2 regions of the Rhizobium sp. NXC14 genome follow, and region 1 is predicted to be linked to the other one. Evidence: riboswitches for the same ligand, from Rfam matches in the RefSeq annotation. Region 1 holds a riboswitch; the other holds the start of a gene.

Region 1 (15,061 bases):
CCACGCTTTTTTCCGCGCCGGCGTTAAGACCGAGAACGATATCGGCCTGTTTGGCAAGCGGGCTGTCGGTGACGTTGACGACGGCGATGGTCGTCGCCCCACCCTTCTTCGCCGCCTCCTGCAAAGCCACGATGTCAGGGCTGGCCCCCGACTGCGAAACGGTGAAATGCACACCGCCCTTCAGATGGAGGGCAGCGCCGTAGACGGAAGCGATTGACGGTCCCACCGATGCGACCGGTACGCCGCAGGTGATCTCGAAAAGATATTTGAAGAAGGTGGCGGCGTGGTCCGAGGAGCCGCGCGCCGCCGTGGTCACCACGCTCGGGCGGGCGGACGAAAACAGCCGGGCGATTTCCGCAAAGACCGGTTTTTCCTTTTCGAGAAGCGTGGCCACCACCACCGGCGACTGGCCGGCTTCCTGCAGCATCAGCGACTGGTTCTCACTCATGGTCATCTCCAATTCTCAATTCGGCAACGAAATCATAGGCATCGCCGCGGTAGTGCGAGCGGGTATATTCGACGACGCGCTGGTCTTCCAGGCGCGAGACACGTTCGATCAGAAGCGCCGGTGCGCCTGCCTTGACGTTCAGCATCGCGGCATAGGACGCATCGAGCGTGACGGCGGTCAGCCGCTGCAGCGCACGCACCGGTCGGTGGCCATTCGCCGCCAGCGCATCATAGAGCGATCCCTCGCCGCCGGCGTTCTCCCCCAGAAACTTGACCGGCACGACGGCCCGCTCGATCGCCAGCGGCAGGCCGTCGGCGAGGCGCAGACGGTCGAGTCTCAGAACCGGTTCGCCGGCGCCGAGGCCGAGCAGAAAGGATTCCTCCGGAGACGGCGTGTTGACCTCGCGCGACAAGATGCGTGCGGCCGGGAGACGCCCGCGCGAGCGCATGTCGGCGGAGAAGGAGGAAAGCCGCCAGAGCGACTGTTCCATGCGCTCCACCCTACCCGATACGAAAGTACCGCTTCCGTGGCGTGATTCCAGTGCGCCCGCCGCCATCAGGTCGTGATAGGCAGCGCGCACGGTGACGCGGCCAAGCTTGAGAGCCTCGGCAAGGTCGCGCTCGCCCGGCAGCGCCGTGCCGGCCTTCAGCAAGCCCTCCTGAATGAGGCTGGTCAGCGCCTGCGCCAGCCGCTTGTAGAGCGGCCCGGCCAACGCTTCGTCGCGCAGGCCGCGTCTATTGAGTTCAGCTACTAGACTGGTTCTATCCATGGGCAGACAATAGAACCTATATAGAACCAATCGGCAAGTCTGAATCGGACAAGGCATAAAAAAACCCTCTCCGGCAAACCGAAGAGGGTTCATAACGGTCAAATTTGACAGCCGTGCGTCTCTAGAATGCTCAGCTCTTGGTGAAGATGTAGTCCGTCTCCTGGCGCAGCACTTCGCCGGGGCGCAGGACCGCATTCGGAAAGCCTTCGTGATTGATGGCATCCGGCCAGACCTGCGTTTCCAGGCAGAAGCCGGCGAACGGGCCGTATTTGCGCCCGCCGAGGCCGGGAGCACCTGTATTGAGCTTGAAGCCGGCATAGAACTGCACGCCCGGCTCGGTGCTGCGCACTTCCAGCGACACGCCGGAATAGAGGCTGCGGGCGAGTGCCACAGTCCGCTTGGCGGTGCGTTCGCGAGACAGGCAGAAATTATGGTCGTACAATGCCTGTTCATTGCCGACGAAACGCTTCATCGGAGCCATCTCGCGGAAATCGAATTCAGTGCCGGCAACGGGCCGGATTTCGCCGGTCGGCACCTGCTTTTCGTCGGTCGGCAAATAGTGATCGGCGGCGATCATGATGTCGTGGCCCAGCGCATCGTCGCGGCCGTCGAGATTGAAATAGGCGTGCTGGCAGACATTGGCGAGCGTCGGCTGGTCGCTGGTGGATTCGTAGGTGATCGACAGCTCGCCGTTGCCATGCACCCGGAACATCGCCTGGATGGTGCAATTGCCGGGGTAGCCGGCGCGGCCGTCGGGATCGACGATCTTCATCACCAGCCGGTCGACGTCATGCTCGACGATCGTCCAGTTGCGCTTGCCGATGTTGTCGCTGCCGCCATGCAGATGCGTCACGCCGTTTTCGTTCCGCTCGAGCTGATAATCCTTGCCGTCGAGCGTGAACCTGCCGCCGCCGATGCGATTGGCGCAGCGGCCGGGCGTTGCGCCGAAATAGGCCGAGTAGAGCGGGTAGTTGTCGAACTCCTCGAAGCCAAGCTGCAGCGGCGCGTCATGTCCCGCAAGGCGCAGATCCTGGATGACCGCGCCCCAGGTGATGATCTTGGCCGTCAGGCCGCCGCCATTGATGACGACGCGATAGACGGTTTCGCCCGCCTTCGTCTGCCCGAAAACATCCCGCTCCAACTTATCCGACATAATCGACCGTCCGTTCCTTTGCGCGTCCGATAAGACGCGCGGCGCTATAGAGTTCCGGACCGGAACCTGCCCGCATTTGCTCCAAACCGCAACCGGGCAGGTCAGAAAGAAATGCCGGTCAAAGATCCATGCCGATCTCTTCGACGTCATAGGGCGTCGTCTGGTAAATCTCATTGATCCAGTTACCGAACAAGAGGTGCGCATGGCTGCGCCAGCGGTTCTGCGGCGCAAGCGTCGGATCATTATGCGGGAAGTAATTATGCGGCATCTTGATCGGCACGCCGGCATCCACATCGCGGAAATACTCATCCGAAAGCGAGGTGGAATCATATTCGACGTGGTTGAACATGTAGAGCCGCCGGCCCCTCTTCTCGTGCACGAGGCATACGCCCATCTCGCTGGATTCCATTAGGATTTCCAGGCTTGCGGATTTCTCGATATCTTCGCGGCGCACCTCGGTCCACCGCGACACCGGAACCTCGAAATTGTCGGAAAAGCCGTTCAGATAGATGGATGAAGGCTTCAGGTTTCGGTGCCGGTAGACGCCGAAGGCCTTTTCCTTCAGCTGATATTTCGGAACGCCGTGGAAGTGATAGATCGCCGCCATCGCGCCCCAGCAGACGTTCATCGTCGAATGGACGTTGGTCTCGGTCCAATTAAAGATCTCCTGCATCTCTGCCCAATAGGTAACGTCCTCATAGGGCAGAAGCTCGATCGGCGCTCCGGTGATGATGAAGCCGTCGAACTTGCGCTGCTTCACCTCTTCCCAGGTCTGGTAGAAGGCGAGCAGGTGATCTTCGGATGTGTTCTTCGCCTTGTGGCCGCCGATGCGGATGAGCGACAGCTCCACCTGCAGCGGCGAAGCCCCGACGAGGCGGGCCATCTGCAGTTCGGTCTTGATCTTGTTGGGCATCAGGTTGAGCAGGCCGATCTGCAACGGTCTTATATCCTGACGGATCGCCATCGTCTCGGTCATCACCCGCACACCTTCCTGAACCAGGGTTTCGAAAGCGGGCAGCGTATCGGGGATCTTGATGGGCATTTGCGGTCAACTCGATCGAAAATAAAAAACCGGCGGCGAAAAAATCGCTACCGGTCCGCACGCGGCCCTTTAGCGACTTCTTTAACGTGGCTGCAAGCCGGCCGGCCAAATCACCACGGAGTGCCTTAATTAGTCCCAGTTGAGCCGCGAATCAACTCCGAATGCATGCAGGAGCGGAGCGTCAAGAATCATCACAGTTTAATGACTGATAAAATCTGTTGATAGACCGGTAACGCCACCATGTTAATAATGACAGTATGGGCGGTTTGGAAAAGCATGATGGCAGATAAGATTGAGGGGAGGCCGGGCACCAGGAGGCAGGATAAGGTTGGTTACGACTTCAGCCTGACATATCGCCTCGGAGTAATGTTCTCGGCATTCTGGAATTCTGAAGTGCGTGGCAAGGTGCTGTTTCTGGCAACAGTGCTGATCCTCGTCATCCTTCTGACAGCTTATGGCCAGGTCATTCTGAACGAGTGGAACGCCCCCTTCTATGATTCGCTCGAGCGCCGCGATCTCGGCGAATTCTTCCACCAGCTCGAAATCTTTGCGATGATCGCCGGCACGCTGCTGCTGCTCAACGTGCTGCAGGCCTGGCTGAACCAGATGACCGCGCTCTATATGCGCGAGGGCCTGTCGCGCGATCTCGTCAATCAATGGCTGAAGCGCAAGCGGGCGCTGCGGCTCGCCTCGAGCGGCCTGATCGGCGTCAATCCCGACCAGCGCCTTCACGAGGATTCCCGTAACCTCGCCGAAAGCACGACAGGGCTCGTTCTCGGCCTCTTACAGTCAACCATTCTTCTGGTGAGCTTCATCGGCGTGCTCTGGGAGCTGTCGAGCGGCTTCGTCTTCCACATCAGCGGCCACAGCTTCTCCATTCCAGGCTACATGGTCTGGGCAGCGATTTTTTATGCCGCCTCCGCCTCGGTGCTGAGTCAGGTCGTCGGCCGCAAGCTGGTCAAGCTCAATGCCGACCGGTTCTCGAAGGAGGCCGAGCTTCGTTTCACGCTGATGCATGCCAATGAGAACATGCCGGCAATCACCGTCGCTCGCGGCGAAGAGAATGAACGCCGGCGCATCAACACCGACATCAGTTCGGTGCTGAGGGTGGTCAAGCGGCTCGCCATGGCCAACACCAATCTCACCTGGGTTTCGGCCGGCTACGGCTGGCTCGTGATCGTTATCCCCATTATCGTTGCCGCACCCGCTTATTTTTCCGGCGGCCTCACCCTCGGGCAGCTGATGATGTCGGTCGGCGCCTTCAACCAAGTCAATACGGCGTTGCGCTGGTATGTCGCCAATTTCGGCCCGATCGCCGAATGGCGTGCCACGCTGATGCGCGTCACCGACTTCCGCCAGGCGCTGCTCGACATGGACGAGGACTTTGGTGTGAAGGGCAGCATCGCCTATGAAAACACCACCCCCGACAGGCTGACGCTGAAGGATGTGGTGATCAATGCCAAAATCGGCGAAGACATCGAGGAATGCGGCGGTTTTCGCCTGCGTGAAACCGACATCGTGATCAAGGCCGGCGAAAAGATCATGATCAACGGCGATCATAGCGTCAACCGCAAACTGCTGTTCCAGGCCTTGGCCGGGCTCTGGCCGTGCGGCAGCGGCACGATGGGTCTGCCGCCGATCGACGACATGCTGTTCATTCCGCAGATTGCCTATATTCCGGGCGGCACTTTGCGCGAGGCGCTTGCCTTCCCCGAAAGCCCGGATGCCTACGAGCAGGCTGCCGTCGAGGCGGCCCTTGAAAAGGCCGGCCTGCACTCTCTGATCGCAAGGCTCGATACCCGCGCCCGCTGGGACAAGCTGCTCGACAGCGATGAACAGAAGGCGATCGGCTTCGCGCGCCTGCTGCTGGTGCGCCCGCGTTGGATCATCTTCGACGAAGTGCTCGAGGGCATGGAGCCGGAATGGCAGGAGACGATGTGCAGCGTGCTGACTTCGATACCCGAAACGGGCATGATCTATATCGGCCGCTCTGAAACCTATCTGGAGGCGCTGCAGCCGCGGGTGCTGCATCTGCAGGCTCTGCCTTCGAGATCTGAAGAGCCGCAGCAGCAGGTCGCCCAGACCACCGGCGCCAGCGCCAGTGCGGGCGCAGCCGTCGTCCCCGCGCCGGCGCTTTAAGACCTCCCCATCAGCAGGAGTTTTACCTGCAGCGTGACGCGAGCGGCTGAGTGCGAGAGTCTCAGCCTTCGAGCTCTTCGCGCAGCATTTCGAGCTCCAACCATTCCTCTTCCATCTTGGACAGGCCGGCGCGCAGCTTTTCCATCTCGCTCGCAAGTTGATTGAAGGCGGCGGGGTCACGCGTGAAGAGACCGGGATCGGCCATGACAAGTTCGCGCTTGGCGAGCTCGGCCTCGGCTTTGGCCATCTCCTTCGGCAGATTTTCCAGCGCGAATTTCTGCTTGAAGGAAAGCTTGCCCTTCGAGCCTCCGCCGGAAGCTGTTATCTCCTGCGTCTTCGGCTTCTCCGCCGCCTTCTCGGCCTTCCGGCGCTCTTCGATCGCGCCTTTGCGCTGCGCCAGCATGTCCGTGTAACCGCCGGCATATTCGATCCATCGGCCGTCGGGCGCATCCGCTACGGCGGGCGCGATCGTCGAGGTCACGGTGCGGTCGAGGAAATCGCGATCGTGGCTGACGAGAATGACGGTGCCGGGAAAGCCGGCGACGATTTCCTGCAGGAGGTCGAGCGTCTCGATGTCGAGATCGTTGGTTGGTTCGTCGAGGATCAGGAGGTTTGCCGGGCGCGCCAGGATGCGCGCCAGCATCAGCCGGGCGCGTTCGCCGCCGGAGAGGCTTTTGATCGGCGTGCGCGCCTGTTCCGGCTGGAACAGGAATTCCTTCATGTAGCCGGTGACATGGCGCTGTTCGCCGTTTACGAGCAGGTTTTCGCCACGCCCGTCCGTCAGGTAGTTTGCAAGCGTATCCTCGGGGTTCAGGTCCTCGCGTTTCTGGTCGAGGGTGGCGATCTCCAGGTTGGTGCCGAGTTTCACTGTGCCGCTATCCGGCGAAAGCTGGCCGGTCAGCATTTTCAGGAGCGTCGTCTTGCCGGCACCGTTCGGCCCGACGAGACCGATGCAATCGCCGCGATGTACGCGGATCGAGAACGGCGTGACGATGGCCCGGTCGCCGAAGCTCTTGGTGATCTTCTCGGCCTCGATCACCAGCTTGCCGGATTCCTGCGCGTCCGAAACCGTCGCCTGCACCGTTCCTTGCGGTCCCTTATGGCCGCGATATTGCGAACGCATCGTCTGCAGCTCGCCGAGGCGGCGCATGTTGCGTTTGCGCCGGGCCGTGACGCCGTAGCGCAGCCAGTGTTCTTCGCGCTCGATCGCCTTGCCGAGCTTGTGCTGCTCCAGTTCTTCGGCCTCCAGCACCTGGTCGCGCCATGCCTCGAAATGCGCGAATCCCCTGTCGAGCCGGCGCGAGGCGCCGCGGTCGAGCCAGACGGTTGCCGTCGAGACTTTTTCAAGGAAACGACGGTCATGCGAAATCAGCACCAGGGCGCTGCGGGTCTTCTGCAGCTCGCCTTCCAGCCATTCGATTGTGGGAAGGTCGAGATGGTTGGTCGGCTCGTCGAGCAGGAGAATATCCGGTTCCGGGGCCAGCACGCGGGCAAGGGCGGCCCGGCGCGCTTCACCGCCGGAAAGGGTGTTCGGATCTTCTTCGCCGGTCAGGCCGAGATGCGACAGAAGATAGGTGACGCGATAGTGGTCGTCGCCCGGTCCCAGCCCGGCCTCGGCATAGGCCTGAACGGTGCGGAAGCCGGCAAAGTCCGGGGCTTGTTCGAGATAGCGCACCGTCGAAGACGGATGGCGGAAGACCTCGCCGGACTGCGCCTCGACCAGGCCGGCGGCAATCTTCAGGAGTGTCGATTTGCCAGAGCCGTTACGCCCAACGAGACAGATCTTGTCGCCGGGCTCGACCTGCAGCGAAGCGCCCGCCAGCAGCGGTGCGCCGCCGAAGCTCAGGAAGATGTCATCGAGTTTCAGAATGGGAGGGGCCAAAATCAGACTCCGGAAAGATCATAGGGTCGGGCAAGCACGATCGCCCTGCCGCTCTCGAGCGAAAAGCGAACCTTGCCTTCCGCGACATTTGAAATGGTGCGCGATGAGCCGAAAGGCAGATGGAAATCCGTGAGCGGATAGCGCGCATTCTCGATGGAGAGCCCCTTCAGCTCGCTGAACGCGGGGACGGAAAACAGGGAGCCCTTGGGAAGGTCCAGTTCGATCGTGCCGGGGAGCAGCGGAACGGCCTCTTCCTTGCCCGAGGTCAGCAGGACGTCGAAACCCTGCTCAGCAAGGCCGACGGCCGACAGCAGGTGTTGAAGCGCATGGTCGGAGCGTTCGCCGCCGAGCGCGCCGGCGAGGATCAGCCGCCGGGCGCCTCGGGCGACCGCTTCCGATACCGCGATCTCTCCGTCCGTTGCCGCCTTTGCTGCGGGATAGGGTTGCTTTGCCACATCGAGAAAGCCCGCTTCGAGCTCGGGGGGCGTCGAATCGAAATCGCCGACCCAGAGCTCAGGCATGACACCAAGCGCCGCCGCATGCCGCATGCCGCCATCGGCCGCGATGAAACGGCTGCCGCCGATCGCGTGGCGCAGGCGTTCCGTCAGGCTGAGTTCGCCGCCGAGCAGAATGGTGAAGGTGGATTGGCTCATGGGCACTGCCCTTAGCGCAAACGGGGGGGCGAGGGGAAGGGGCACCGACGGACGGCGCTTTCGCCTCAACCGGGCGTGTCCTTGTCGCGCGAGAGAAAGATCGCCTCGTAGCCGCCAATGAAACGTTCGAACAGCGTCGCGAAGCGCTCTATATCTTCGCGCGGCCAATCGGAGACGATCTCGGAAATGATGGCCATTTTCTGCGCGTGGATCTCGGCAAGCAGCGCCTGGCCGGCCTCGGTGATGACGACGACGATCCGCCGCGCATCGGCCTGGGAGGCTTCGCGGCGCAGCACGTTGCGCCCGACCATCTCGGCCACGACCCGGCTGGCACGCGACGGGTCGATGCGCAGCATCTCCGCGATCAAGCCGACGGTAACCTCGCCGGGCGACTCAGCCCGCCGCACGGCGTCCAGCACGTCGAGATGGGAAAGCTCAAGGCCCGGTGCGGCACTCTGGATCGCCAGCCTGCCGATCAGCCGTCGGCCGGTCATCAGGCGCATGCGTGCCATGCTCTTGCCGATGCGAGGCAGGTTCTCATCGTCCGGCTCGGCCCGACCGTTGGACAGGATCTTCGTCAGCGTCTCATTCATGACGGCACCATAGCAGAGCGGAGGTTAAAATTGAATATGCCGGAGTCACTCATATGCCGTTGACAATTCCATGCTAATAGCACATAAAATAGATCAAACTCGGAAATATGCCCCCATGGACATGCAGCCCGCGCCTGCGCCGCTCGTGACGGATTCTCGTCGCCGGCTTATCCTCTTCTTCTTTCTGATGACCGCCATGTTCATGGCCACGCTCGATAATCAGATCGTCTCCACGGCCCTGCCGACGATCGTCGGTGAGTTCGGCCATCTCGAGCGTTTCGGCTGGATCGGCTCGGCCTACCTGCTGGCGCTCAGCGCTGTCATGCCACTCTACGGCAAGCTTGGTGATCTCTTCGGCCGCAAATATGTGATGATGACGGCGATCGCAATCTTCACCACGGGCTCCGCGGTCTGCGGCCTCGCCGTCTCGATGAACACGCTGATCACCGCCCGTGTGCTGCAGGGCCTCGGCGGTGGCGGCATCATGGTATCGATCTTTGCCGTCAACGCCGATCTGTTCGAGCCGCGCGAGCGGGCGCGCTATCAAAGCTATTCCAGCCTCGTGCTGATGGCTTCAGGCGCGATCGGCCCGGTGCTCGGGGGAACGATGAGCGATCTCTTCGGCTGGCGCTCGATCTTCCTCGTCAACGTGCCGATCGGTTTCATCGTGCTCACCGGCCTTGCCTTCATGCTGCCCTACCGCAAGCCGCATCGGCGCCCGAAGATCGATTATGCCGGCGCACTCCTGATCGCGCTGACGACGACGAGCATCGTGCTTGCCACAGACAGCAGCGAATTGTTCGGGGCGTTGATCTCACCACAGAGTATCGGCATCGTCGCCTTCGGCGCAGTCTGCGCCGTCACCTGGGTGTTCGTCGAGCGCCGCGCGCCGGAGCCGATCGTTCCCCTGCAGCTCTTCCGCAATTCGACCTTCAGCCTCCTGCTGCTAATATCGGTGATGGGCGGCGCGATCGCCATCGGCATGGTCAATTATCTCGCTCTCTTCCTACAGACGACGACCGGCCTTTCCCCATCGGTCGCCGGCCTTCTGTTCATTCTGCTGACCGGTGGTCTCGTCTGCGGATCACTGTCCGCCGGGCGTATTATCTCGATGACCGGCCGCTACAAACCCTTCGCCATCGCGAGCCTCACCTGCAGCGCCATTGCCTTTGCGCTGATGTCACAGGTCCATGCCGGAACGCCAATCGCCTTCATCGGCGCGATCATGATGCTGCATGGCATCGGCATCGGCCTTGCGCAGCAGGTCCCCGTCATCGGCGTGCAGAATGCCGCCCCCGCTCGCGACGTCGGCGCCGCGACCGGCTCGGTGACGCTCTCGCGCATGGGCGGCGCCTCAATTGCCATTTCGATCTATGGCGCGATCATCGCCTCCGGGCTCGGCAAGGTCGGCGCTCCCATTCCCGGTGTCGCCGATATCGAACAGCTGACGCCGAAGATGATGGCCGCCCTTCCCGAAGCAAGCCGCCAGGCCGTCGCAGATGTCTATGCCGCCGCCTTCTCGCCCCTTTTCATGACTTCCTGCGCCATTGCCCTGATCGGCCTTGCTGCCGCAATGATGCTGAAGCCCGTGCAGCTGCCCCTCACCGGGGAAATGAAGCGACCGCAATCGGCGGCGGCGGAAGCGGCGGAGTAGGGGCATAACGGGAATATTCACCAGCAGACGTTCCATTACCCCGTAAATAAATTAGAAGTTGCGATTTTCTGGCAGGACTGCCATTTACCAGCCTGTCACTCAATCGTGCCGTTCTTTTTCCGTGCCGGCGACAAATCTATGCCTGGTGACGGAACTTTCGCCATAATTTCATCCGAGCGAAGGGAACCTCGATGCCTGAGGCTTGCTAAAATGCAACGGCGCCACAATTAAACAGAGTCTCGCTATGCAACCGATGCGTAAATCAGTTACAGCAACGACGTGTATCGGCTTAGCATGCGGCGCGAGATCAGGGGTGCGCACCCGTTGAGTTCCCCTTGCCAAGGCCGGTCCCCATCTGCGGCAAACCGGCAAAACAGCGACATGATGCGGAGAACCAGACTGGACAGCTTGACGACGTGGAAATCGCCCGCGCTTTCCAGTGATGCCATCTCTGCGACGCGGCGCTTCGTCCATCGCCTGATGCTGCTTTCAGCCGTCGCAATGGCGCTGAACGGGTGTCAGCCGCTGATCGAACAATCCTACCAACCGAGCATCTCGCCTTCTTCCAATCCCCAGATCGTCGACGAGGTGCAGAAGAACGATCCGCGGGCGGCGATGGGCGCCCGCGAGCATCCGCGTATCGTGGCAAGCTACGGCGGCGAGTATAAGGATGCCAGGACCGAGCGCCTCGTCGCGCGCATTGCCGGCGCACTGACGGCAGTGTCGGAAAATCCGAGCCAGTCCTACCGCATTACCATCCTGAACTCGCCTGCGATCAACGCCTTTGCGCTGCCGGGCGGGTATCTCTACGTCACCCGCGGCCTGCTCGCGCTTGCCAACGACGCCTCGGAAGTCGCCGCTGTGCTGTCGCACGAAATGGGCCACGTGACAGCGAACCACGGTATCGAGCGGCAGAAGCGCGAAGAAGCCGAAGTCATCGCCAGCCGCGTCGTCGCCGAGGTCCTCTCGAGCGACATTGCCGGCAAGCAGGCGCTGGCCCGGGGCAAGCTCAGGCTTGCCGCCTTCTCCCGCCAGCAGGAGCTGCAGGCCGATGTCATCGGCGTGCGCATGCTTGGCGAAGCCGGTTACGACCCCTATGCCGCCGCCCGCTTCCTCGATTCCATGGCGGCCTACAGCCGCTTCATGGCGGTCGACCCGGAAGCCGACCAAAGCCTCGACTTCCTTTCGAGCCATCCGAACTCCGCCCAACGCATCGAGCTTGCCCGCACCCATGCGCGCGCCTTTGGCCAGGAGGGGACGGTCGGCGACAAGGGCCGCGATTATTATCTTGACGGCATTGACGGCCTGCTCTACGGCGACAGCCCGGAAGAGGGCTACGTGCGCGGTCAGACTTTCCTGCATGGCGGCCTCGGGATCCGCTTCGACGTGCCGGCGGACTTCAAGATCGACAACAAGGTCGAAGCCGTGATGGCCACCGGCCCCAACGACATCGCCGTCCGCTTCGATGGCGTCGCCGACAACCAGAACCAGAGCCTCACAAACTATATCTCCAGTGGCTGGGTGACCGGTCTCGACCCATCGACCATTCAGCAGATTACCGTCAATGGCATGGAAGCAGCCACTGCGCGCGCAAGTGCCGACCGCTGGGATTTCGATGTCACCGTCATCCGCAACAATGCGCAGATCTTCCGTTTCCTGACCGCCGTGCCGAAGGGCAGCGATGCCCTCGAACCGACGGCCAATGTTCTGCGCGCCAGCTTCCGGCGCATGACACCGGCGGAAGCTGCCTCGCTGAAGCCGCTGCGCATTCGCGTCGTTACCGTGCGGCCCGGCGAGAACATCTCGACGCTTGCCGCCCGTATGATGGGCACCGACCGCAAGCTCGATCTCTTCAAGCTCATCAATGCCCTGCCGACGGGTGCGGCCGTTTCCCCCGGCGACCGCGTCAAAATCATTGCCGAATAAAAAAGCCCGGCTGGCGCCGGGCAGTCGGTGCTGCTGGAGCGGAAAGACGTTCAAGCGTAGGCCGCCATATGCGGATCGGCGCTGACCAGCGCGCTGCGAAGCTTTTCCATCGCCCGGCTTTCGATCTGGCGCACGCGCTCCTTGGAAATGCCGAGATCGGCGCCGAGTTCTTCGAGCGTGGCGCCGTCTTCCGCCAGGCGCCGGGCGCTGATGATCTTCATCTCGCGTTCGTTGAGATGTTTCAGCGCCGAGGCGAGCCAGACGCGGCGCCGCTCGCCGTCGATCATATTGGAAACCTGCTCGTCCGGCAGCGGATCGTCGCTGACGAGGAAATCCATCTTCTCCGCGCTCTCGGCATCGCCGGAGACGGAAGGCGCCTGCAGTGAGGCGTCGTTGCCGGAAAGCCTGGCATCCATGGTCTGCACATCGGCGAGGCTGACGCCGAGAGCCGCCGCGATTTCCTGATGAATGGATTGCAGTGTCAGTTGCGTATCGCCCCTGGCAAGCTTAGCGCGCAGGCGGCGCAGATTGAAGAATAGCGCCTTCTGGGCCGAACTGGTGCCGCCGCGCACGATCGACCAGTTGCGCAGGATATAATCCTGGATCGACGCCCTGATCCACCAGCTGGCATAGGTCGAAAAACGCACGTCACGTTCGGGTTCGAAACGTGCGGCGGCTTCCAGCAGGCCGACATAGCCCTCTTGCACGAGGTCGCTCATCGGCAGACCGAAATTGCGGAACTTGCCGGCCATGGAGATAACCAGGCGCATATGCGCCATGGCGATTTGGTTGCGCGCACCGCGATCGTCGTGATCTTTCCAGCGAGTGGCGAGATCATGCTCTTCCTGGCGGGCGAGATATGGGGCGGCCATCGCGATTTTGATCATGCGCCGATCTGCAGACATGTTCTTCATTTCGATCTCCCGAAACAGGCCTTCGCCCTCAAAATGAACAATAAAACTCACCTTCCGGAACATCGCTGTCCGGACTGAATGGGTGCCAAATGCAAAAGGGCCTCACCCTAGACTTCTCAGGGAAAGGCCCTATTTCTTATCATGTGCCGCTAAGACGGCTGGGTCGGACCTGTTTCTTCACGTTGCCGAACGGGCAATATTGAAAAGGCATGAGCCGCTCCTCACCGAATATTGACGGAATAGCAGTTCGCCCGAGCCAGCGCCCGACGAGCAGTCCGCAATTACGTGTGATAAACGCGTCAGTCAGGAAAAAGTTCCAATAAAAAACCCGGCGCGAAGGCCGGGTTTTTTCATGGGAGAGACAGGCTTGCCTTAAGCGGCTTCGTCCTGCGAATCGTCTTCTTCGATCGCCTTGCCGCGCTTCGGACCCTTATTAAGGTTGGTCTCGACGAGGCGGACGGCTTCGGTTTCCGACATCTTGTTGACGGCGGCAATTTCGCGCGCCATGCGATCGAGTGCTGCTTCGTAGAGCTGGCGCTCGGAATAGGACTGTTCGGGCTGGTTCTCTGCACGATAGAGATCACGCACGACTTCAGCAATGGAAATCAGATCGCCGGAATTGATCTTGGCATCATATTCCTGGGCGCGGCGGGACCACATGGTGCGCTTGACGCGCGCCTTGCCCTGCACAACCTTCAACGCACGATCGACGAAGTCCGTTTCCGAAAGCTTGCGCATTCCGATGCTCATCGCCTTGGCGACCGGAACCTTCAGGCGCATCTTGTCCTTCTCGAAATCGATAACGAAAAGTTCGAGCTTCATGCCGGCAACTTCTTGCTCTTCGATAGCGGTGATGGTACCGACGCCATGAGCGGGGTAGACGATCGATTCACCGGTCTTGAAGCCGTGACGTGCTGTAGAAGGCTTTTTCTGCTGAGTCGTCATTCTATTCAAAAACTCCCTGTTACGCTTCCGGCGGCGGCCGGAGCCGGGTCAGTCAGGCCCGGATGAGACGGGTAGATCCGTCGGGTGACTTCACTCTGGTCCCATCAGGCAAAAGCAAATGTGTCTTGCGCGCCATCTTGGGATGCGACGCTCAAGGCGTTGATATGTCACGGAAACCGTGGGACGGATTGGTTTTGCTTTCGTGATGGTTTTGGGCATGCGTCATGCCACAAATGGAACAGTGCAGGGAACCTATCACAAAAATATGAGGAAATCAATAATTTGCTTCGCCTGAGTCATGCGAGCAACACAGATCACCCATATGCCAGACGCAGGATTTAAAACGTTTCACCGCATGGCCGCTCAAATGCAGCGGCCGAATCGCGCAGGGTCTTAGTCGCCGGAACCGGGTTTTTCGGAGAAGTATTTCTCGAATTTTCCCGTCTGGCCGTCCATTTCCTTGGCCTCCGGCAACGGGTCCTTCTTGACCGTGATATTCGGCCAGATGCTGGCATACTCAGTATTGATCTTCAGCCACTTGTCGAGGCCCGGCTCGGTATCCGGCTTGATCGCCTCGGCGGGACATTCCGGTTCGCAGACGCCGCAATCGATGCATTCGTCGGGGTGGATGACGAGAAAATTCTCGCCTTCATAAAAGCAGTCGACAGGGCAGACTTCCACGCAATCGGTGTATTTGCACTTGATGCAATTGTCGGTCACGACATAGGTCATGAAGAACTCCAGGATTTGATGCAGATGGGACCGGGCAACCTGGAACGTCGCGCCTATCCCCGTGCCGGGCGAAAAGCGTGGACAGGCTTGGCAGGCAAGCACGCTTCCGGCAGGTTTTCAGTGACCTATCGGCTTTAGCGGCGGATTTCAAGGATAAACGAACTGCAAAAGCCGCCACCACAGACAGAGTTTTCTAATCCTCGTCCGACAT
Region 2 (15,061 bases), 640 kb from region 1:
TTCGACGTGAACCTGAACATCCGCGAAAACACCGTAACCGCCCTGATCGGCCCCTCGGGCTGCGGCAAGTCGACCTTCCTGCGAAGCCTGAACCGCATGAACGACACGATCGAGGGGTGCCGCGTTACCGGCAAGATCACGCTCGACAGCGACGATATCTATGATCCGGATATCGACGTCGTCGAACTTCGCGCCCGCGTCGGCATGGTTTTCCAGAAGCCGAACCCATTCCCCAAGTCGATCTATGAAAACGTCTCCTACGGCCCCCGCATCCACGGTCTCGCCAAGTCGAAGGCCGATCTCGACCAGATCGTCGAGAGCAGCCTGCAGCGCGCCGGCCTCTGGAACGAGGTCAAGGACCGCGTGCACGAATCCGGCACGGGCCTCTCCGGCGGTCAGCAGCAGCGCCTGTGCATTGCCCGCGCCGTTGCCGTCAGCCCGGAAGTCATCCTGATGGACGAGCCCTGCTCGGCCCTTGACCCGATCGCCACCGCCAAGGTCGAGGAGCTGATCCACGAGCTCCGCGAAAACTATACGATCGTCATCGTCACCCACTCCATGCAGCAGGCCGCGCGCGTCTCGCAGCGCACCGCCATGTTCCACCTCGGCAATCTTGTCGAGGAGAACGACACCGACAAGATGTTCACCAATCCGGACGATCCCCGTACCCAGGACTACATCATGGGTCGCTTCGGCTGATCACGGCCATCCGAAGCCTTCCCCTTATTCGAGGACAAAGCCCCATGGCATCGACACATATTTATTCTGCCTATGATGATGATCTGAAGTTCCTTTCCAGGCGGATTTCCGAAATGGGCGGCCTGGCCGAACAGATGGTCGCCGAATCGGTCCGGGCGCTGGTCAACGGCGATACCGCGCTGGCGCAGAAGGTCATCTCCGACGACGTGATCCTCGATCATACCGAGCGCGAAATCGGCGACAAGGCGATCGTCACCATCGCCCGCCGTCAGCCGATGGCGGCGGACCTGCGCGAAATCATGGGTTCGATCCGCATCGCCGCCGATCTCGAACGCGTCGGCGACCTCGGCAAGAACACCGCCAAGCGCGTCATCGCCGTGCAGAGCACCGGCGTGCCCCGCAAGCTCGCCCGCGGTCTCGAGCATCTCTCCGAGCTGGCGCTTGTCCAGCTCAAGGAAGTGCTCGACGTCTATACGACACGCGCTGCCGACAAGGCGACCGCCATCCGCGAACGCGACAACGAGATCGACGCCATGTACACCTCGCTGTTCCGCGAGCTCTTGACCTACATGATGGAAGATCCGCGCAACATCACGAGCTGCACGCATCTGCTCTTCTGCGCCAAGAACATCGAACGCATCGGCGACCATGCCACCAACATCGCCGAGACGATCTACTACATGGCAACAGGCGCCCAGCCGGAAGGTGATCGCCCGAAGGATGACAGCGCCAACACCGTCGGCGCCGCGACGGAATAATCCTTCCAAGATTGCGTGCGCGCCCGTTCGGGGCGCGCAAAGAGGTCGCAGCCAATTTCTGAATTTGCGCAGGACGCCTGCTTAGACCCCGAGTTTAAGGCTTGTGCGCGAGGAGACGGACACGCATGATCCCGAGAGTCGCAGTTGTTGAAGACGAGGAAGCGCTCAGCGTGCTCCTTCGCTATAATCTCGAAGCCGAAGGCTTCGAGGTCGATACCATCCTGCGCGGCGACGAGGCCGAAATCAGGCTTCAGGAGCGCACGCCCGACCTGCTCATCCTCGACTGGATGCTGCCCGGCGTCTCCGGCATCGAACTCTGCCGGCGCCTGCGCATGCGGCCGGAAACCGAGCGACTGCCGATCATCATGCTGACGGCGCGCGGCGAGGAGAGCGAGCGTGTGCGCGGACTGTCCACCGGCGCCGACGATTATGTCGTCAAGCCCTTCTCGACCCCCGAACTCGTCGCCCGCGTCAAGGCGATGCTGCGCCGTGCCCGCCCCGAGGTGCTGTCCTCGGTGCTGAAATGCGGCGATATCGAGCTCGACCGCGAAACCCATCGCGTCCACCGCAAGAGCCGCGAAGTCCGCCTCGGCCCGACCGAATTTCGCCTGCTGGAATTCCTGATGTCGTCGCCGGGCCGGGTCTTTTCCCGCTCGCAGCTGCTCGACGGCGTCTGGGGTCACGACATCTATGTCGACGAACGAACCGTCGACGTCCATGTCGGACGCCTGCGCAAGGCGCTGAACTTCTCCAACATGCAGGACGTCATCCGCACCGTCCGCGGCGCCGGCTATTCTATGGAAGCCTGAGGCTGAGGGAGTGTGTGAGATGGGCGTTCCCGCCAAACGCACGGCAGTACGGCTTGTGAGGCCCCCCTTGCCGTCGTCGATCGCAGCCGCTTCTTCGCCAGCGTCATTGCGCCGGCGAGGCTTATGCGTCTCGGCACCACCTTTCCATCGCGCCTGCAGAGCCGACTTGTCCCGGCATCACCTCTCCTCCGTCATCCCAGGGCTTGACCCTGGGATCCATCGGGCCGGCGCTGCGGGAACAGGGATGCATCCAACTGCAGGGAAATTATCGAAGCCGAGTGCTTGGTTGTCGATCCCAGGGTCAAGCCGGGTCAAGCCCCGGGATGACGGAGCGTGTGGTTGGCGCTCTCGCCAAACGCGCCGGTGGTGCAACCTGTAGCACCCGTTTTTGCCGCCGATCCATCGCCGCTGCAGAACCAGCTTCATCGCACTGGCGTGGCTTATCTGTCCAGGCACCACTTCTCCTCCAAGCCCCGGGATGACGGAGTGTGGGGTTGGCTTGGTTGCTAAACGCAAAGGTCACTTCCCCAATCGAATAAAAAAACGGGCCACTCGGCCCGTTTCTCGTTCTCGGCAATACCTGTCCGCTCAGCTGACCCGTGCCGCGGCCCGGCGCCTTTCGTTGATCGGCTGATAGGCAAGCTTCTGATGATAGCTGCAATAGGGCGAATTGTCGGGGGACTCGCAGCCGCAGAAATGGAAATCTTCCTTGAGCGGGTCGCCGACCGGCCATTTGCAGGTGCGTTCGGTGAGCTCCGTCAGGCCGAGGCGGCGAGAAATCGGCACGACCACATTGCCGGCCGGCACATATTCCATTTCCTCGACGGCATCGACCTCGATCTCTTCCTTCAGCATCGTTGCGCCCTGTTGACGGGTCACGGTGCGGGTGGTGATCCGGGAGGCGTAGTTCGGCGCGCGCGGCGCGGCTGTCTGGCGCTTCGGCGTGCGCGCCGCGGTGGCCGTGCCGCCGGCCTTGGCGCGGCCGGGAAGGCTGAGCCTGTGCACCTTGCCGATAACGGCATTTCGGCTGACGCCGCCAAGCTGCGCAGCAATCTGGCTGGCGCTCAGTCCTTCGGCCCAAAGCTTCTTGAGTTTCTCGACCCGCTCGTCTGTCCAGTTCATGCCCTGTCTCCACCTTTTGCGTTGGTGATGGCAGAATCCCTCACCGTTGTCCCGGAAGCCTCCGAAACAAGAAACGCTTGATCAATTTTGGTGACTAGTTCCGCCGCATGCAGTCTAGTAATTGAACTTTAACCTAGTGTGAGGCTGACTCCGTGACAAGAGTCGCGGGAATCCGGATGAATCGAATTTCAAGTTTTCCCCAACTTGCTGCCTCTGCGTGGCATTTCTGCAATAATGCCTGTTGAAGGCCGAAAGTGCCGCTGCACAAGCTTGCTGCATAGGCTAAGGCGCCAGTTTTGTTGACATTGCAGCGCGAAAAGGAAATAGTACCGCTCGCCGCCGAAAGGCGGCATTTTTGATTTTTTGGACCTGGTTTTGTTAGCCGGAGTCCGTGCAAGACAACATTGAACGGGAGACCCGCGCCATGGCTGAAGCCGCGCCGCTTTATGACACCTATTCTCGCGCCCCGCTGCGGTTCGAGCGAGGCGAGGGCGTATGGCTGATCACCGAGAGCGGCGAGCGCTATCTCGATTTCGGCGCCGGTGTCGCCGTCACCTCCGTCGGCCATGGCAACCCGCATGTGGTCGCGGCGCTGAAGGAGCAGGCCGACAAGGTCTGGCACCTCTCCAACATCTATGAGATCCCCGGCCAGGAGCGCCTCGCCAAGCGCCTGACGGACGCTACCTTCGCCGATAAGGTGTTCTTCACCAATTCTGGCGCCGAGGCGCTCGAATGCGCCATCAAGACCGCGCGCCGCTACCAGTTTTCCAAGGGGCATCCCGAGCGGTTCCATATCATCACCTTCGAGGGTGCCTTCCATGGGCGCACGCTCGCGACGATTGCCGCCGGCGGTCAGGAGAAATATCTCGAAGGTTTCGGCCCCAAGGCTCCGGGTTTCGATCAGGTGCCGTTCGGCGACATCGAGGCCGTCCGCGCCGCCATTACCGATGCGACGGCCGCAATCCTGATCGAGCCGGTGCAAGGCGAGGGCGGCGTGCGTCCCGCCACCGGCGAATTCATGAAGGCGCTTCGCCGGATCTGCGACGAAAACGGCCTGCTGCTGATCCTCGACGAGGTCCAGACCGGCGTCGGCCGCACCGGCAAGCTCTTCGCCCATGAATGGTCCGGCATCACGCCCGATATCATGGCCGTTGCCAAGGGCATCGGCGGCGGTTTCCCGCTCGGCGCCTGCCTTGCCACGGCCGAGGCTGCCTCCGGCATGAAGGCCGGCACGCATGGTTCGACCTATGGCGGCAATCCGCTGGCCATGGCGGTCGGCAGTGCCGTACTCGACGTCATCCTCGCCGATGGCTTCCTTGAGCATGTGCGCGACGTCGCGCTCGTCTTCCGCCAGGGGCTGGCCTCGCTCAAGGATCGGTATCCCGATGTTATCGAGGATATCCGAGGCGAGGGGCTTCTGCTCGGCGTCAAGGCTGCGGTTCCCTCGGCCGAATTGCTGCAGGCGATCCGCGCCGCGCATCTGCTCGGCGTGCCGGCCGGCGACAACGTCATCCGCCTTCTTCCGCCGCTGGTGGTCACTGCCGAAGAAGCCCGCGAGGGGCTCGTGCGCCTCGAGCGCGCCGCCGAGAGCATCCGCGCCGCCAAGATCAAGAAGACGGCTTGAAGGGATCGCCGCCTTCGGGCGCACGACAGGTAAGAACATGGCTCCTAAACATTTCCTCGATCTTTCGGCCGTCACCTCGGCCGACCTCAGAACTATCATGAACGACGCGCTCGCCCGCAAGCAGGCCTTCAAATCCGGCAAGGGCGACAAGCCGCTCGCCGGCAAGATGCTGGCGATGATCTTCGAAAAGCCGTCGACGCGCACCCGCGTTTCCTTCGACGTCGGCATGCGCCAGCTCGGCGGCGAAACGCTGTTTCTCTCCGGTACTGAAATGCAGCTCGGCCGCGCCGAGACGATCGGCGACACCGCCAAGGTGCTGTCGCGCTATGTCGATGCGATCATGATCCGCACCACCGAGCATTCCAGGCTTTTGGAGCTCGCCGAGCACGCGACCGTGCCTGTGATCAATGCGCTGACGGACGACACCCACCCCTGCCAGATCATGGCCGATATCATGACCTTCGAGGAGCATCGCGGCCCGATCAAGGGCAAGACGATCGCATGGACCGGCGACGGCAACAATGTGCTGCATTCGCTGGTGGAAGGGGCTGCGCGCTTCGGCTACCGCATGAACATGGCCGTGCCTCTTGGCTCGGAGCCTAAGGATCACTATCTGAACTGGGCCCGCAATGAGGGCGCCGAAGTCATGCTCTGCCATGATGCCGACCGTGCGGTCGAAGGCGCCGATTGCGTGGTGACCGATACCTGGGTCTCCATGAATCAGGAACATCGGGCCCGGGGTCACAACGTCTTCCAGCCTTATCAGGTCAATGCGGCCTTGATGGCCAAGGCCGGCAGCGATGCATTGTTCATGCATTGCTTGCCTGCTCATCGCGGTGAGGAAGTGACGGACGAGGTGATCGACGGCCCGCAATCCGTGGTCTTCGATGAAGCGGAAAACCGTCTTCATGCGCAGAAGTCGATTCTTGCTTGGTGCCTGGGCGCGATCTGAACCATAATCGGATGTTGCGAGTCATAAGCTTGCGGCCCGACTGCGCGAGCGCCGGACACTTTGGCCGCCGCTCCAGAAACTAGGAGTAAAGCCATGGCAGAAGCTGCAGCCGCCCTCGGCCAGTTCGATTTCGCCGGCGATGATCATGTCGTCCCCTTTCAGGTGGAGGGTCTGGATGTGCGCGGCCGCGCCGTCCAGCTCGGCCCCATGCTCGATGCGATCCTCGAGCGCCATCATTATCCCGCGCCCGTCGCCCGGCTGCTCGCCGAAGTCGTCGTACTGACGGTGCTGCTCGGCACCTCGCTGAAGTTCGACGGCAAGTTCACCGTGCAGACCAAGGGCGACGGCCCGGTCGATCTGCTCGTCGCCGATTTCTCGACGCCGGAGAACGTGCGTGCCTATGCCCGTTTCGACCGGGCGCTGCTCGACCAGGCGATTGCCTCAGGCGAGACCGAGCCGGAGCAACTGCTCGGCAAGGGCGTGCTCGCCTTCACCATCGATCAGGGCAAGTTCGCGCAGCCTTACCAGGGCATTGTCGCCCTCGACGGCACGTCGCTCGAGGAGATCGCCGGCGTCTATTTCCGCCAGTCGGAGCAGATCCCGACGCGGGTGCGCCTGGCTGCGGCCGAACTTTTCGACCGTGACGATGCCGGCAAGCCGCGCCATCGTTGGCGGGCAGGCGGCCTCGTCGCCCAGTTCCTGCCGGAGGCACCGGAGCGCATGCGCCAGCCTGATCTCCACGGCGGCGACGGCGATAACGGCGACCGTCCGCATGGCGAGGATGACGCCTGGACCGAAGCGCGCTCGCTGGTCGAGACCATCGATGCCGACGAGCTGACCGATCCGCAGGTCGGCACCGAACGTCTCTTGTTCCGCCTGTTCCACGAGCGCGGCGTGCGCGTCTTCGAGCCCCGCGCCGTCTTCGACCGCTGCAGCTGCTCGCGGGAAAAAATAGGCAACGTGCTGAAGGGCTTCACCGCCGAGGAGATCGAGGCCAGCCAGGAAAACGGCGAGATATCCGTCACCTGTGAATTCTGCTCGACCACATACCGCTTCGAAGCAGCCGAGCTTCAGCCGGCGGAATAACATTAGTCGCGCTTGGCGCGAAAAAGATACGCATTGCAGCGGCACAGTGACTCGACTTTTAGTAGTCACTGTGCACCTATTATCCCAACTGGTTCTGGGGGCGGGACGTCAATGCGGCTTTTGTATTTTGTATTCGCATTCATTGCTGCGATGCCACGGATTGTCCTGGCTGATGACGAAACAATCAAATGGAAAGAGGTTGGCGGCTGGACCGTGGCTGTCGACCCGACCTTGGGCAACGGCTGTTTTGTTCTCACTTCATTTGATGACGGCACCGTTTTTCGTCTGGGCTTTAATTTTACAAAAAAGGAGAGCCCTTTTTACATTGTGATCGCAAATCCGAACTGGAAATCCTTGGAAGTGGGAAAGCAATATCCCATCGAACTGTCGTTAGATCGTTCTCAATGGACGGCGAATGCGAGCGCTCTCGATCTTGATGGCTTCAAGGGATTATGGATCGATTTTAAGGATTCCAGTCTGATTGCCGAGTTCGCTCGTAAACTGGGTTTTCGCGCCACCTTCAACGGAAAGCAGATTGTTGCGCTGAGTTTAAAAAATTCCGTCAGGGCAACGGATGAGATGCTCACCTGCCAGAAGGCGGTAAACGCTGCAGTCGCTCAGCGGCCAGCCACGCCCCAATCAAAGGATCCGTTCGAAGCAAAGCCGGACACCCGGACGGCCTCGGATCCTTTTGATCTCTGATGCATGTCATCTGGGGGTGAATCGGGCATATCCACTTTGGGGCCTGCGCTCAGTTCAGCACGCGCAGTAGCCCCGGTGAATCCAGCGAGAAGGCGGGGATGTCGACGTCGAATAGCTCGCCTTCATCCGTTTCCATCTGGTAATGGCCGAACATCAGGCCTGAGGGCGTGTCAAGCGGGCAGCCGGAGGAATATTCGTAGGTGTCGCCCGGGCTGAGCCGCGGCTGTTCGCCGACGACGCCGGGTCCGGTCACCTCGTCCACCACCCCGTTCTGGTCGGTGATGTTCCAGTAGCGATTGATGAGGCGAACGGCGACGCCGGAATTGTTGCTGATGACGATCCGGTAACCCCAGACATAGCGATCGTCTTCCGGATCGGATTGCTCCTCCAGATAGAACGGTTCGACCACGACTTCGATATCTCTTGTGAGGGCGCGATACATGCCTTGCACCATAGTCAAGATATGTTACCCGTATCTTATAAAGAGGCCCCGTCCGTCAAGAAACGGAACGTTGATCAGCGGTCAAATGGTGATCATCGTATGGTTTTCGATCGTTAAGCCTAATCGTCAGCGTTAATTTTACTTCGCAACGCCGGCGCGGGGGTACTTGTTCCCGCAGATCGGCGGCCGGCTCCTCATTGAAGTCCGGCCGCTATTCCAGTCCATCAGGCCGAAACCTTGGAAAGCGCCTGCGCGAAGTCCTCGATCAGGTCGTCCGTATCCTCGATGCCGGCCGAAAGCCGCACCGTGCCCGGAGAAATGCCGAGTTCGGCACGCGCCTCTTCCGTCAGGTTCTTGTGCGTCGTCGTTGCCGGATGGGTGATCAGGCTTTTGCTGTCGCCGAGATTGTTGGAGATCTTGATGATCTCAAGCGCGTTCTGCAGCGCGAAGGCCGCCTCCTTGCCGCCCTTCAGCTCGAAGCAGACGAGCGTCGAGCCGCCGGTCATCTGTTTGGCGATGATGTCAGACTGCGGGTGGTCCTTGCGGCCGGGATAGATCACCTTGGCGACCTTGCCCTGCTCTGCCAGGAAATCGGCGATCTTCGCCGCATTTTCAGTCTGCTGCTTGACGCGCAGCGGCAGCGTTTCAATGCCCTTCAGCAGCGTCCAGGCATTGAACGGCGACATGGCCGGGCCGGTATGGCGAAAATAGTCGTGCAGGTTCTCGTCGATCCATGCCTTGTCGGAAAGCACCACCCCGCCGAGGCACCGGCCCTGGCCGTCGATATGCTTGGTGGCGGAATAGACGACGATATGGGCGCCGAGTTCGAGCGGCTTCTGGAAGAGCGGCGTCGCGAAGACGTTGTCGACGATCAGCTTGGCGCCGACCTGGTTGGCGAGGCTGGCGACGCCTGCGATATCGATCACTTCGAGCGTCGGGTTGGTCGGGCTCTCCAGGAAGAATACCTTGGTATTCGGGCGGACCGCCTTTTCCCAATTGGCGAGATCCCGGCCGTCGACCAGCGTGCACTCGATGCCGTATTTCGGCGCAAGCGTTTCCACGACCCAGCGGCAGGAGCCGAACAGCGCGCGGGCCGCGACGATGTGGTCGCCGGCCTTGACCTGGCAGAGGACGGCGGCGGCGACGGCCGCCATGCCGGAGGCGGTGGCGCGGGCATCTTCAGCGCCTTCCAATGCGCACATGCGCTTTTCGAACATGTCGTTGGTTGGGCTGCCGTAGCGGGCATAGATGAAGCCGTCCGTTTCGCCCTTGAAGCGGGCTTCTGCCGCTTCCGACGTGTCATAGACGAAACCCTGGGTGAGATAGATTGCCTCTGATGTTTCGCCATATTGCGAACGCAGCGTGCCGCCATGGACGAGTTGGGTTGCCGGGCGCCAGGTCTTGCTCATGCCATCACCTTCACATAACAAAAAACCGGCCGCAAAAGCAGACCGGTTTCATAACCCGGTCTTTTTAGCCACTTGTTTAACGTGGCTGCAAGCCGACCGGCCAAATCACCACGGGATAATTTTGCAATACTGCTGTTAGCTGCTTGCGTCAATTCCCCGATTTTGGTTTTGTCGGCGGCAAAATGATGGATGGGGCATGATGGCTCGCGAAACTGGAATTCTGGCGGACCGCGCGATTGCGGCACTGTTCGAAACGGGGCGTCTGAACTCCGAGCGGGAGCTCGACCGCGATCAGATCCAGCCGGCGAGCCTCGACCTGCGCTTAGGAAGCAAGGCCTTTCGTGTGCGCGCTTCCTTCATGCCCGGCCCCTCGCATCTGGTCTCCGACAAGCTCGATCGGCTGAGCCTGCACGTGATCGACCTGTCCCAGGGCGCGGTGCTCGAAACCGGCTGCGTCTATATCGTACCGCTGATGGAGAGCCTGGCGCTGCCTGCCGACATGTCGGCTTCGGCCAATCCGAAGAGCTCGACCGGCAGGCTCGATATCTTCACCCGCGTCATCACCGACTACGCCCAGGAATTCGACAAGATCCCGCCGGGCTATTCCGGCCCGCTCTATCTCGAAATCAGCCCGCGCACCTTCCCGATCGTCGTTCGCCGCGGCTCGCGCCTGTCGCAGATCCGCTTCCGCGTCGGCCAGTCCGTGCTCGGCGAGCCGGAACTTCTGAGGCTGCATGAAAGCGAGACGCTTGTTGCCAGCAAGCAGCCGAACGTCTCGGGCGGCGGCATCGCGCTGTCGATCGATCTCACCGGCGACAAGGACGGCCTGATCGGCTATCGCGGCAAGCACCACACCGCGGTCGTCGATGTCGACGAGAAGGACCAGCACGATATTTTCGATTTCTGGGAGCCGCTCTACAGCCGCGGCCGCAACGAGCTGATCCTCGATCCCGACGAGTTCTATATCCTCGTCTCGCGCGAGGCCGTGCACGTGCCGCCGGATTATGCCGCCGAGATGACCCCCTTCGATCCGCTGGTCGGCGAGTTCCGCGTCCACTATGCCGGCTTCTTCGATCCGGGCTTCGGCCATGCGCCGGCCGGCGGCCGCGGCAGCCGCGCCGTGCTCGAAGTGCGCAGCCACGAAGTGCCCTTCATCCTCGAAGACGGCCAGATCGTCGGCCGCCTGGTCTACGAGCACATGCAGGAAAAACCGGCAAGCCTTTACGGCTCCGGCCTCGGCTCCAACTACCAGGCCCAGGGCCTCAAGCTCTCCAAACATTTCCGCATCTGACGCCGGCCTGACGGGCGGCGACTTGACAGCGGCCCCCATCTGTTGGAAATCTCAGCTCATCGCGGGTGTAGCTCAATGGTAGAGCAGCAGCTTCCCAAGCTGAATACGAGGGTTCGATTCCCTTCACCCGCTCCAGCTGCCTTTCCAGCGATGTCCTTCTAATCCCCGAAAAACCGAATCGGCTTATACCGGCGGTGTGCGATGATCAGGCTGCGGTCGGGCTGGAGGATGTAGGTTTCCTCCACCTGTCGGCCATACTGGTCGATAAAATCATGCGGGAAGGAGGAGCCGGGTGGCGATTTGGTGAGCTTGGTGCGCGGCTGGCCGTGATAGGTGATGCTGCCTGGGATGGGTTCGAGGCCCGGGCCGCTGTAGCTGACGGTGTTGCATCCCGCCAGAACGAGTGTGCCGATGAGGCCGATGATTGCCGGTTTCATATCCATCCCTTCCGATGCGCAGAACGTTGCGATCTTACTCCCGATCGCAACAGACGCACCAGATGAAACGGCGTCTCCGCCTTCACTCGTTCGAGAGGTGCTGCCCGGAGCGCAGGAAATCCATGCGTTGGCGAAACCGGCGGTGTCTGCTAGATGGGCAGTGTCGAAAAAGGCAGGATCGGTTGAGGTAAGCCCGATCCCTTCCGTTGGAGCGTCGTGAGCGCTCTCAAGAAGCTCTGCTCCGTGGCCTATGGCACGAGAACCCGCGACGTGATCCGCATCAAGATGCGGGATCCCGGCGGCGTGCGGAGACGGCAAAAGGCAGTCGCGGGATTTTTTCAAACGGAGACTGTCATGCGCCTGAACCATCTCGATTTTCACGTTCCCGATATTACCGCGACGGCGGATTTCTTCATCCGCCACTTCGGCCTGATGCTCAAGGATATGCGGGGCCAGAACGGCCTGGCGATACTGACCGACGACGCCGGCCTCGAAATTGTCCTCAGCCACGCGATCGCGAAGTTCGGCACCGCCGACCAGGTCGAACTGCAGCGTCAGACTTATCACGTCGGCTTTATTTTGGCTGAGAAGGCTGATGTTGATATTGTTCATGCCGGGCTTGTTGCCGCCGGTGCGGTGCTGTCCGGCCCGCCGGCCGCCATGCGCGGCGGCTGGCTGTTTTATTGCACGGCGCCCGGAAATATTCTGGTCGAGATTGGTTGGCGGCCGGTTTGAGCGAATCCCAGAAGGAAGGGTGCGGCCCGTAGCCTGCCCCTCATCCGGCTGCCGGCATCGACCGGGGTCGCGCCACGGTCTCGGCCCGTCCTTCAGACCCCCGCAAACCGGGCGAAGGGGATGTGCCGCGACCTCTCCATTCCCCGCCGACCTCTCGCTGGGCACGTCCCCTCGTCCCGTTTTTACGGGGAGAGGGTTAGGGCGAGGGGCAGCTATCCGCGCGAACCGGGCAGGCGTGCCTCTTGCCGGCTCAGAATTCCGTCCAGTCGGCATCCTGCGTCGACGGCGTGCTGCTGTTGCCGGCGCCGAAGGCGTTGGCGATCTTCTGGCCTAGCGCCCGGGCGGGGGAGGCGGCCGGGCGGGTCGTGCCTTCCCTGGCGACGCGGATCGATGCCTTGGCTGCTGCCGGGCGCGGGGCCACCACCCGCGGTGGCGGGGCTGTCGGCCGCTTAGACGCGCTCGGTACGGCGGCGGCAAAGCCGCCGGTGCCGGTCAATCGGAACTGGCCGAGCAGGGTGTTGAGTGCTGCCGCTTCCGTGGCGAGGCTGCGGCTGGCGGCCGTCGATTGCTCGACCATCGCCGCATTCTGCTGCGTACCCTGATCCATGGTGTTGACGGCGGTGTTGATCTCCTGCAGCCCGATCGACTGTTCGCGCGAGGCTTCGGCGATCGCGTGGACGTGCTGGTTGATTTGCTGCACCTCGGTGACGATCACATCGAGCGCCTTGCCGGTCTCGCCCACCAGCGTGACGCCGGTCTGGACATGAGAGCCGGAATTGGTGATCAGCGACTTGATCTCCTTGGCGGCATTGGCCGAGCGCTGAGCGAGCTCGCGCACTTCCTGGGCGACGACCGCAAAGCCTTTGCCGGCTTCACCGGCGCGCGCGGCTTCGACGCCGGCATTCAAGGCCAAGAGGTTGGTCTGGAAGGCGATGTCGTCGATGACGCCGATGATGTTGGAAATTTCGCCCGAAGACTTTTCGATCTCGTGCATGGCGGAGACGGCCTTGCGGACGATCTCGCCGGATTTTTCGGCGCCGAGGCGGGTGCGGGTGACGAGCTGGCTCGCCTCCTCGGCGCGCTTGGCGGCATCCCGCACCGTCGTGGTGATTTCTTCCAGCGCCGCTGCAGTCTCTTCGACGGAGGCCGACTGCTGTTCCGTTCGCCGGGAAAGCTCGTCGGCGGAGGAACGAATCTCGTTGGCGCCGGCGCCGATGGCCCGCGCATTGGCCCCGACCGCCTGCATGGTCTCGTTGAGCTTCTCGACCGAGTGGTTGAAATCTTGGCGCAGCGCATCGAGATGGGCGACGAAGGGCGCGTCGATATGCGAAGCGAGATCGCCGGCGGCAAGGCGACGCAGGCCGTCGCCGAGGGCTGCGACGGCGCGTTCGAGTTCTGCTGCCTCGCGGGCTTTCTGCGCCTCGCGTTCGCGGCGCTCGCCGTCGCTGACGCTGCGGTCTGCCTCGGCGCGCGCCTCCATCTGGCGACGCTCGATCGCGTTGTCGCGGAAGATCGAGACCGCCTTTGCCATCTGGCCGACTTCGTCGCGGCGGTCGAGACCACTGATATCGCTATCGGTGTCGCCCTCGGCAAGGCGCGTCATGCGCAGGCTGAGCTTCGTCATCGGGCCGGCAATGCCTTTCTGCGCCATGGTGACGCCAAAGCCGATTGCGGTGAGAACAGCGGTGCCGATCAGAGTGAGACAGAAGGTGATCCGGCCGTTGACGGATGCCGAGAGGCCGTCGCCGCCATCGTTGAGCATCGCCATCATCGCATCATTGTTGGCGATCATCTTCGGCGTCAGCGCATCGAGCTTGGCATTGATCAGGGCGACGTTTGCGAGTGCGCCCGCGCTGTCCTTGCCCTTGCTCTGCTCGATGATCTTATTGGCTAAAGCTTCGATTTCATCGATGCCGGCCTGGATTTCGTCTATCGCTGCCTTGCGGCTCGGAACCAGGGCGAGGGCCTGTTTCATCCGGTCGCGGGCCTGCGGCAGCTTGCTCGGCGTGGCAAGCGCCGTCTGGTATGTCGGCGTATCGGGCTGCGTCTCGGCAACCAAGGTCACCTGCAGCACCGAGGCTACGACCGAGGCGCTGGCACGTGCGCTCAGCATCGAGGCCTGCGCCTCATGATCGATAAAGGCGCCATAAGCGGCGTCCGCCCGGCGGAACTCGGAGATGACATAGATGAGCCCCGCCATCGTGATCAGCCCGAGCAGCGCCACGACCGAAATGATCTTGGTACGGATTTTCAGATGCTTCAACATGGAAAATGTCACCCGATTTTGCCGGGCGCGCGGCGCGTCCGGTGTTTGGAAATTATGTTGGTAAAGAGCGCTGCCTGACTGTCGCGGCGCCGGATAGGGAATTGACGCATGCATCATGCAATCGGCTGGCGGGCCTGTGTCGTCGCGACAAATAGAGGTGATATTCTTTAATTCCGCGCTAACGTGCAGGTGCAGGCGCACCCCTAGTTTTGAGGGGCAGCGGGAGGTCTGCGCCATCGCTCCAGAGAGCTCATTCTTCGAGGGGCGTGGGAGGATGCTGCGGCAAATGAGGAGCGTTGGAGGATGTCGCGGCCAATGAGTTCGTGAGCCTCATCCGCTCCCTCACTCCCATGATATTCCCCGGCGGGCATGACTCTGTTACATCTCGTCGATCCCCAACCCCGGAACTGGATCATCATGATTGAACCCCAGCTGGCATCCCCGACTCTCAGGGCTTTTCTGGCGGCCGGTCTGTTTCTGGCAGCGCTGTTTTCAAACTTTGCTGCATTCGCTCAGCAGGCTGCCCCTTCGCTGCCGTTGCTCTTCGATGCCCGCGAGCGTCTCGCCAGACCGGATCTCTCGTCGCTAGTCCGCTTGCGCTTTCTGACGTCGGTTGATTTCCCGCCGTTTAATTTCACGGATCAGAATGGCAAGCTTTCCGGCTTCAACGTCGATCTCGCCCGCGAAATCTGCGGCGAGCTGGAGATTTCGGATAAGTGCCAGATCCAG

Evidence for each region. A riboswitch is a leader RNA that binds a small molecule or an ion and turns the genes downstream of it on or off. The one in region 1 is predicted to bind S-adenosylmethionine.
Region 2: another riboswitch for S-adenosylmethionine. It lies ahead of NXC14_RS02560 (O-succinylhomoserine sulfhydrylase); the one in region 1 lies ahead of metA (homoserine O-succinyltransferase).

What each region holds. Positions count from the first base shown of each region.
Region 1 covers NZ_CP021030.1:4,365,407-4,380,467, reverse strand. The annotation lists gene NXC14_RS21360 (SIS domain-containing protein) at 1-448, opposite strand, end outside; gene NXC14_RS21355 (GntR family transcriptional regulator) at 441-1,217, opposite strand; gene NXC14_RS21350 (aldose epimerase family protein) at 1,348-2,370, opposite strand; gene metA (homoserine O-succinyltransferase) at 2,489-3,412, opposite strand; SAM riboswitch at 3,462-3,539, opposite strand; gene NXC14_RS21340 (ABC transporter ATP-binding protein/permease) at 3,653-5,551, shown strand; gene NXC14_RS21335 (ABC-F family ATP-binding cassette domain-containing protein) at 5,613-7,433, opposite strand; gene NXC14_RS21330 (thiamine diphosphokinase) at 7,436-8,086, opposite strand; gene NXC14_RS21325 (MarR family winged helix-turn-helix transcriptional regulator) at 8,152-8,679, opposite strand; gene NXC14_RS21320 (MDR family MFS transporter) at 8,795-10,333, shown strand; gene NXC14_RS21315 (M48 family metalloprotease) at 10,715-12,259, shown strand; gene NXC14_RS21310 (RNA polymerase factor sigma-32) at 12,310-13,173, opposite strand; gene NXC14_RS21305 (CarD family transcriptional regulator) at 13,546-14,118, opposite strand; gene fdxA (ferredoxin FdxA) at 14,512-14,850, opposite strand; gene NXC14_RS21295 (RNA-binding S4 domain-containing protein) at 15,044-15,061, opposite strand, start outside.
Region 2 covers NZ_CP021030.1:512,975-528,035, forward strand. The annotation lists gene pstB (phosphate ABC transporter ATP-binding protein PstB) at 1-699, shown strand, start outside; gene phoU (phosphate signaling complex protein PhoU) at 744-1,457, shown strand; gene phoB (phosphate regulon transcriptional regulator PhoB) at 1,583-2,266, shown strand; gene NXC14_RS02530 (GcrA family cell cycle regulator) at 2,855-3,388, opposite strand; gene NXC14_RS02535 (aspartate aminotransferase family protein) at 3,813-5,012, shown strand; gene argF (ornithine carbamoyltransferase) at 5,050-5,964, shown strand; gene NXC14_RS02545 (Hsp33 family molecular chaperone) at 6,058-7,050, shown strand; gene NXC14_RS02550 (hypothetical protein) at 7,162-7,752, shown strand; gene apaG (Co2+/Mg2+ efflux protein ApaG) at 7,802-8,194, opposite strand; gene NXC14_RS02560 (O-succinylhomoserine sulfhydrylase) at 8,419-9,603, opposite strand; SAM riboswitch at 9,647-9,725, opposite strand; gene NXC14_RS02565 (2'-deoxycytidine 5'-triphosphate deaminase) at 9,800-10,894, shown strand; tRNA gene NXC14_RS02570 (tRNA-Gly) at 10,956-11,029, shown strand; gene NXC14_RS02575 (hypothetical protein) at 11,053-11,331, opposite strand; gene NXC14_RS02580 (VOC family protein) at 11,686-12,066, shown strand; gene NXC14_RS02585 (methyl-accepting chemotaxis protein) at 12,317-14,332, opposite strand; gene NXC14_RS02590 (transporter substrate-binding domain-containing protein) at 14,750-15,061, shown strand, end outside.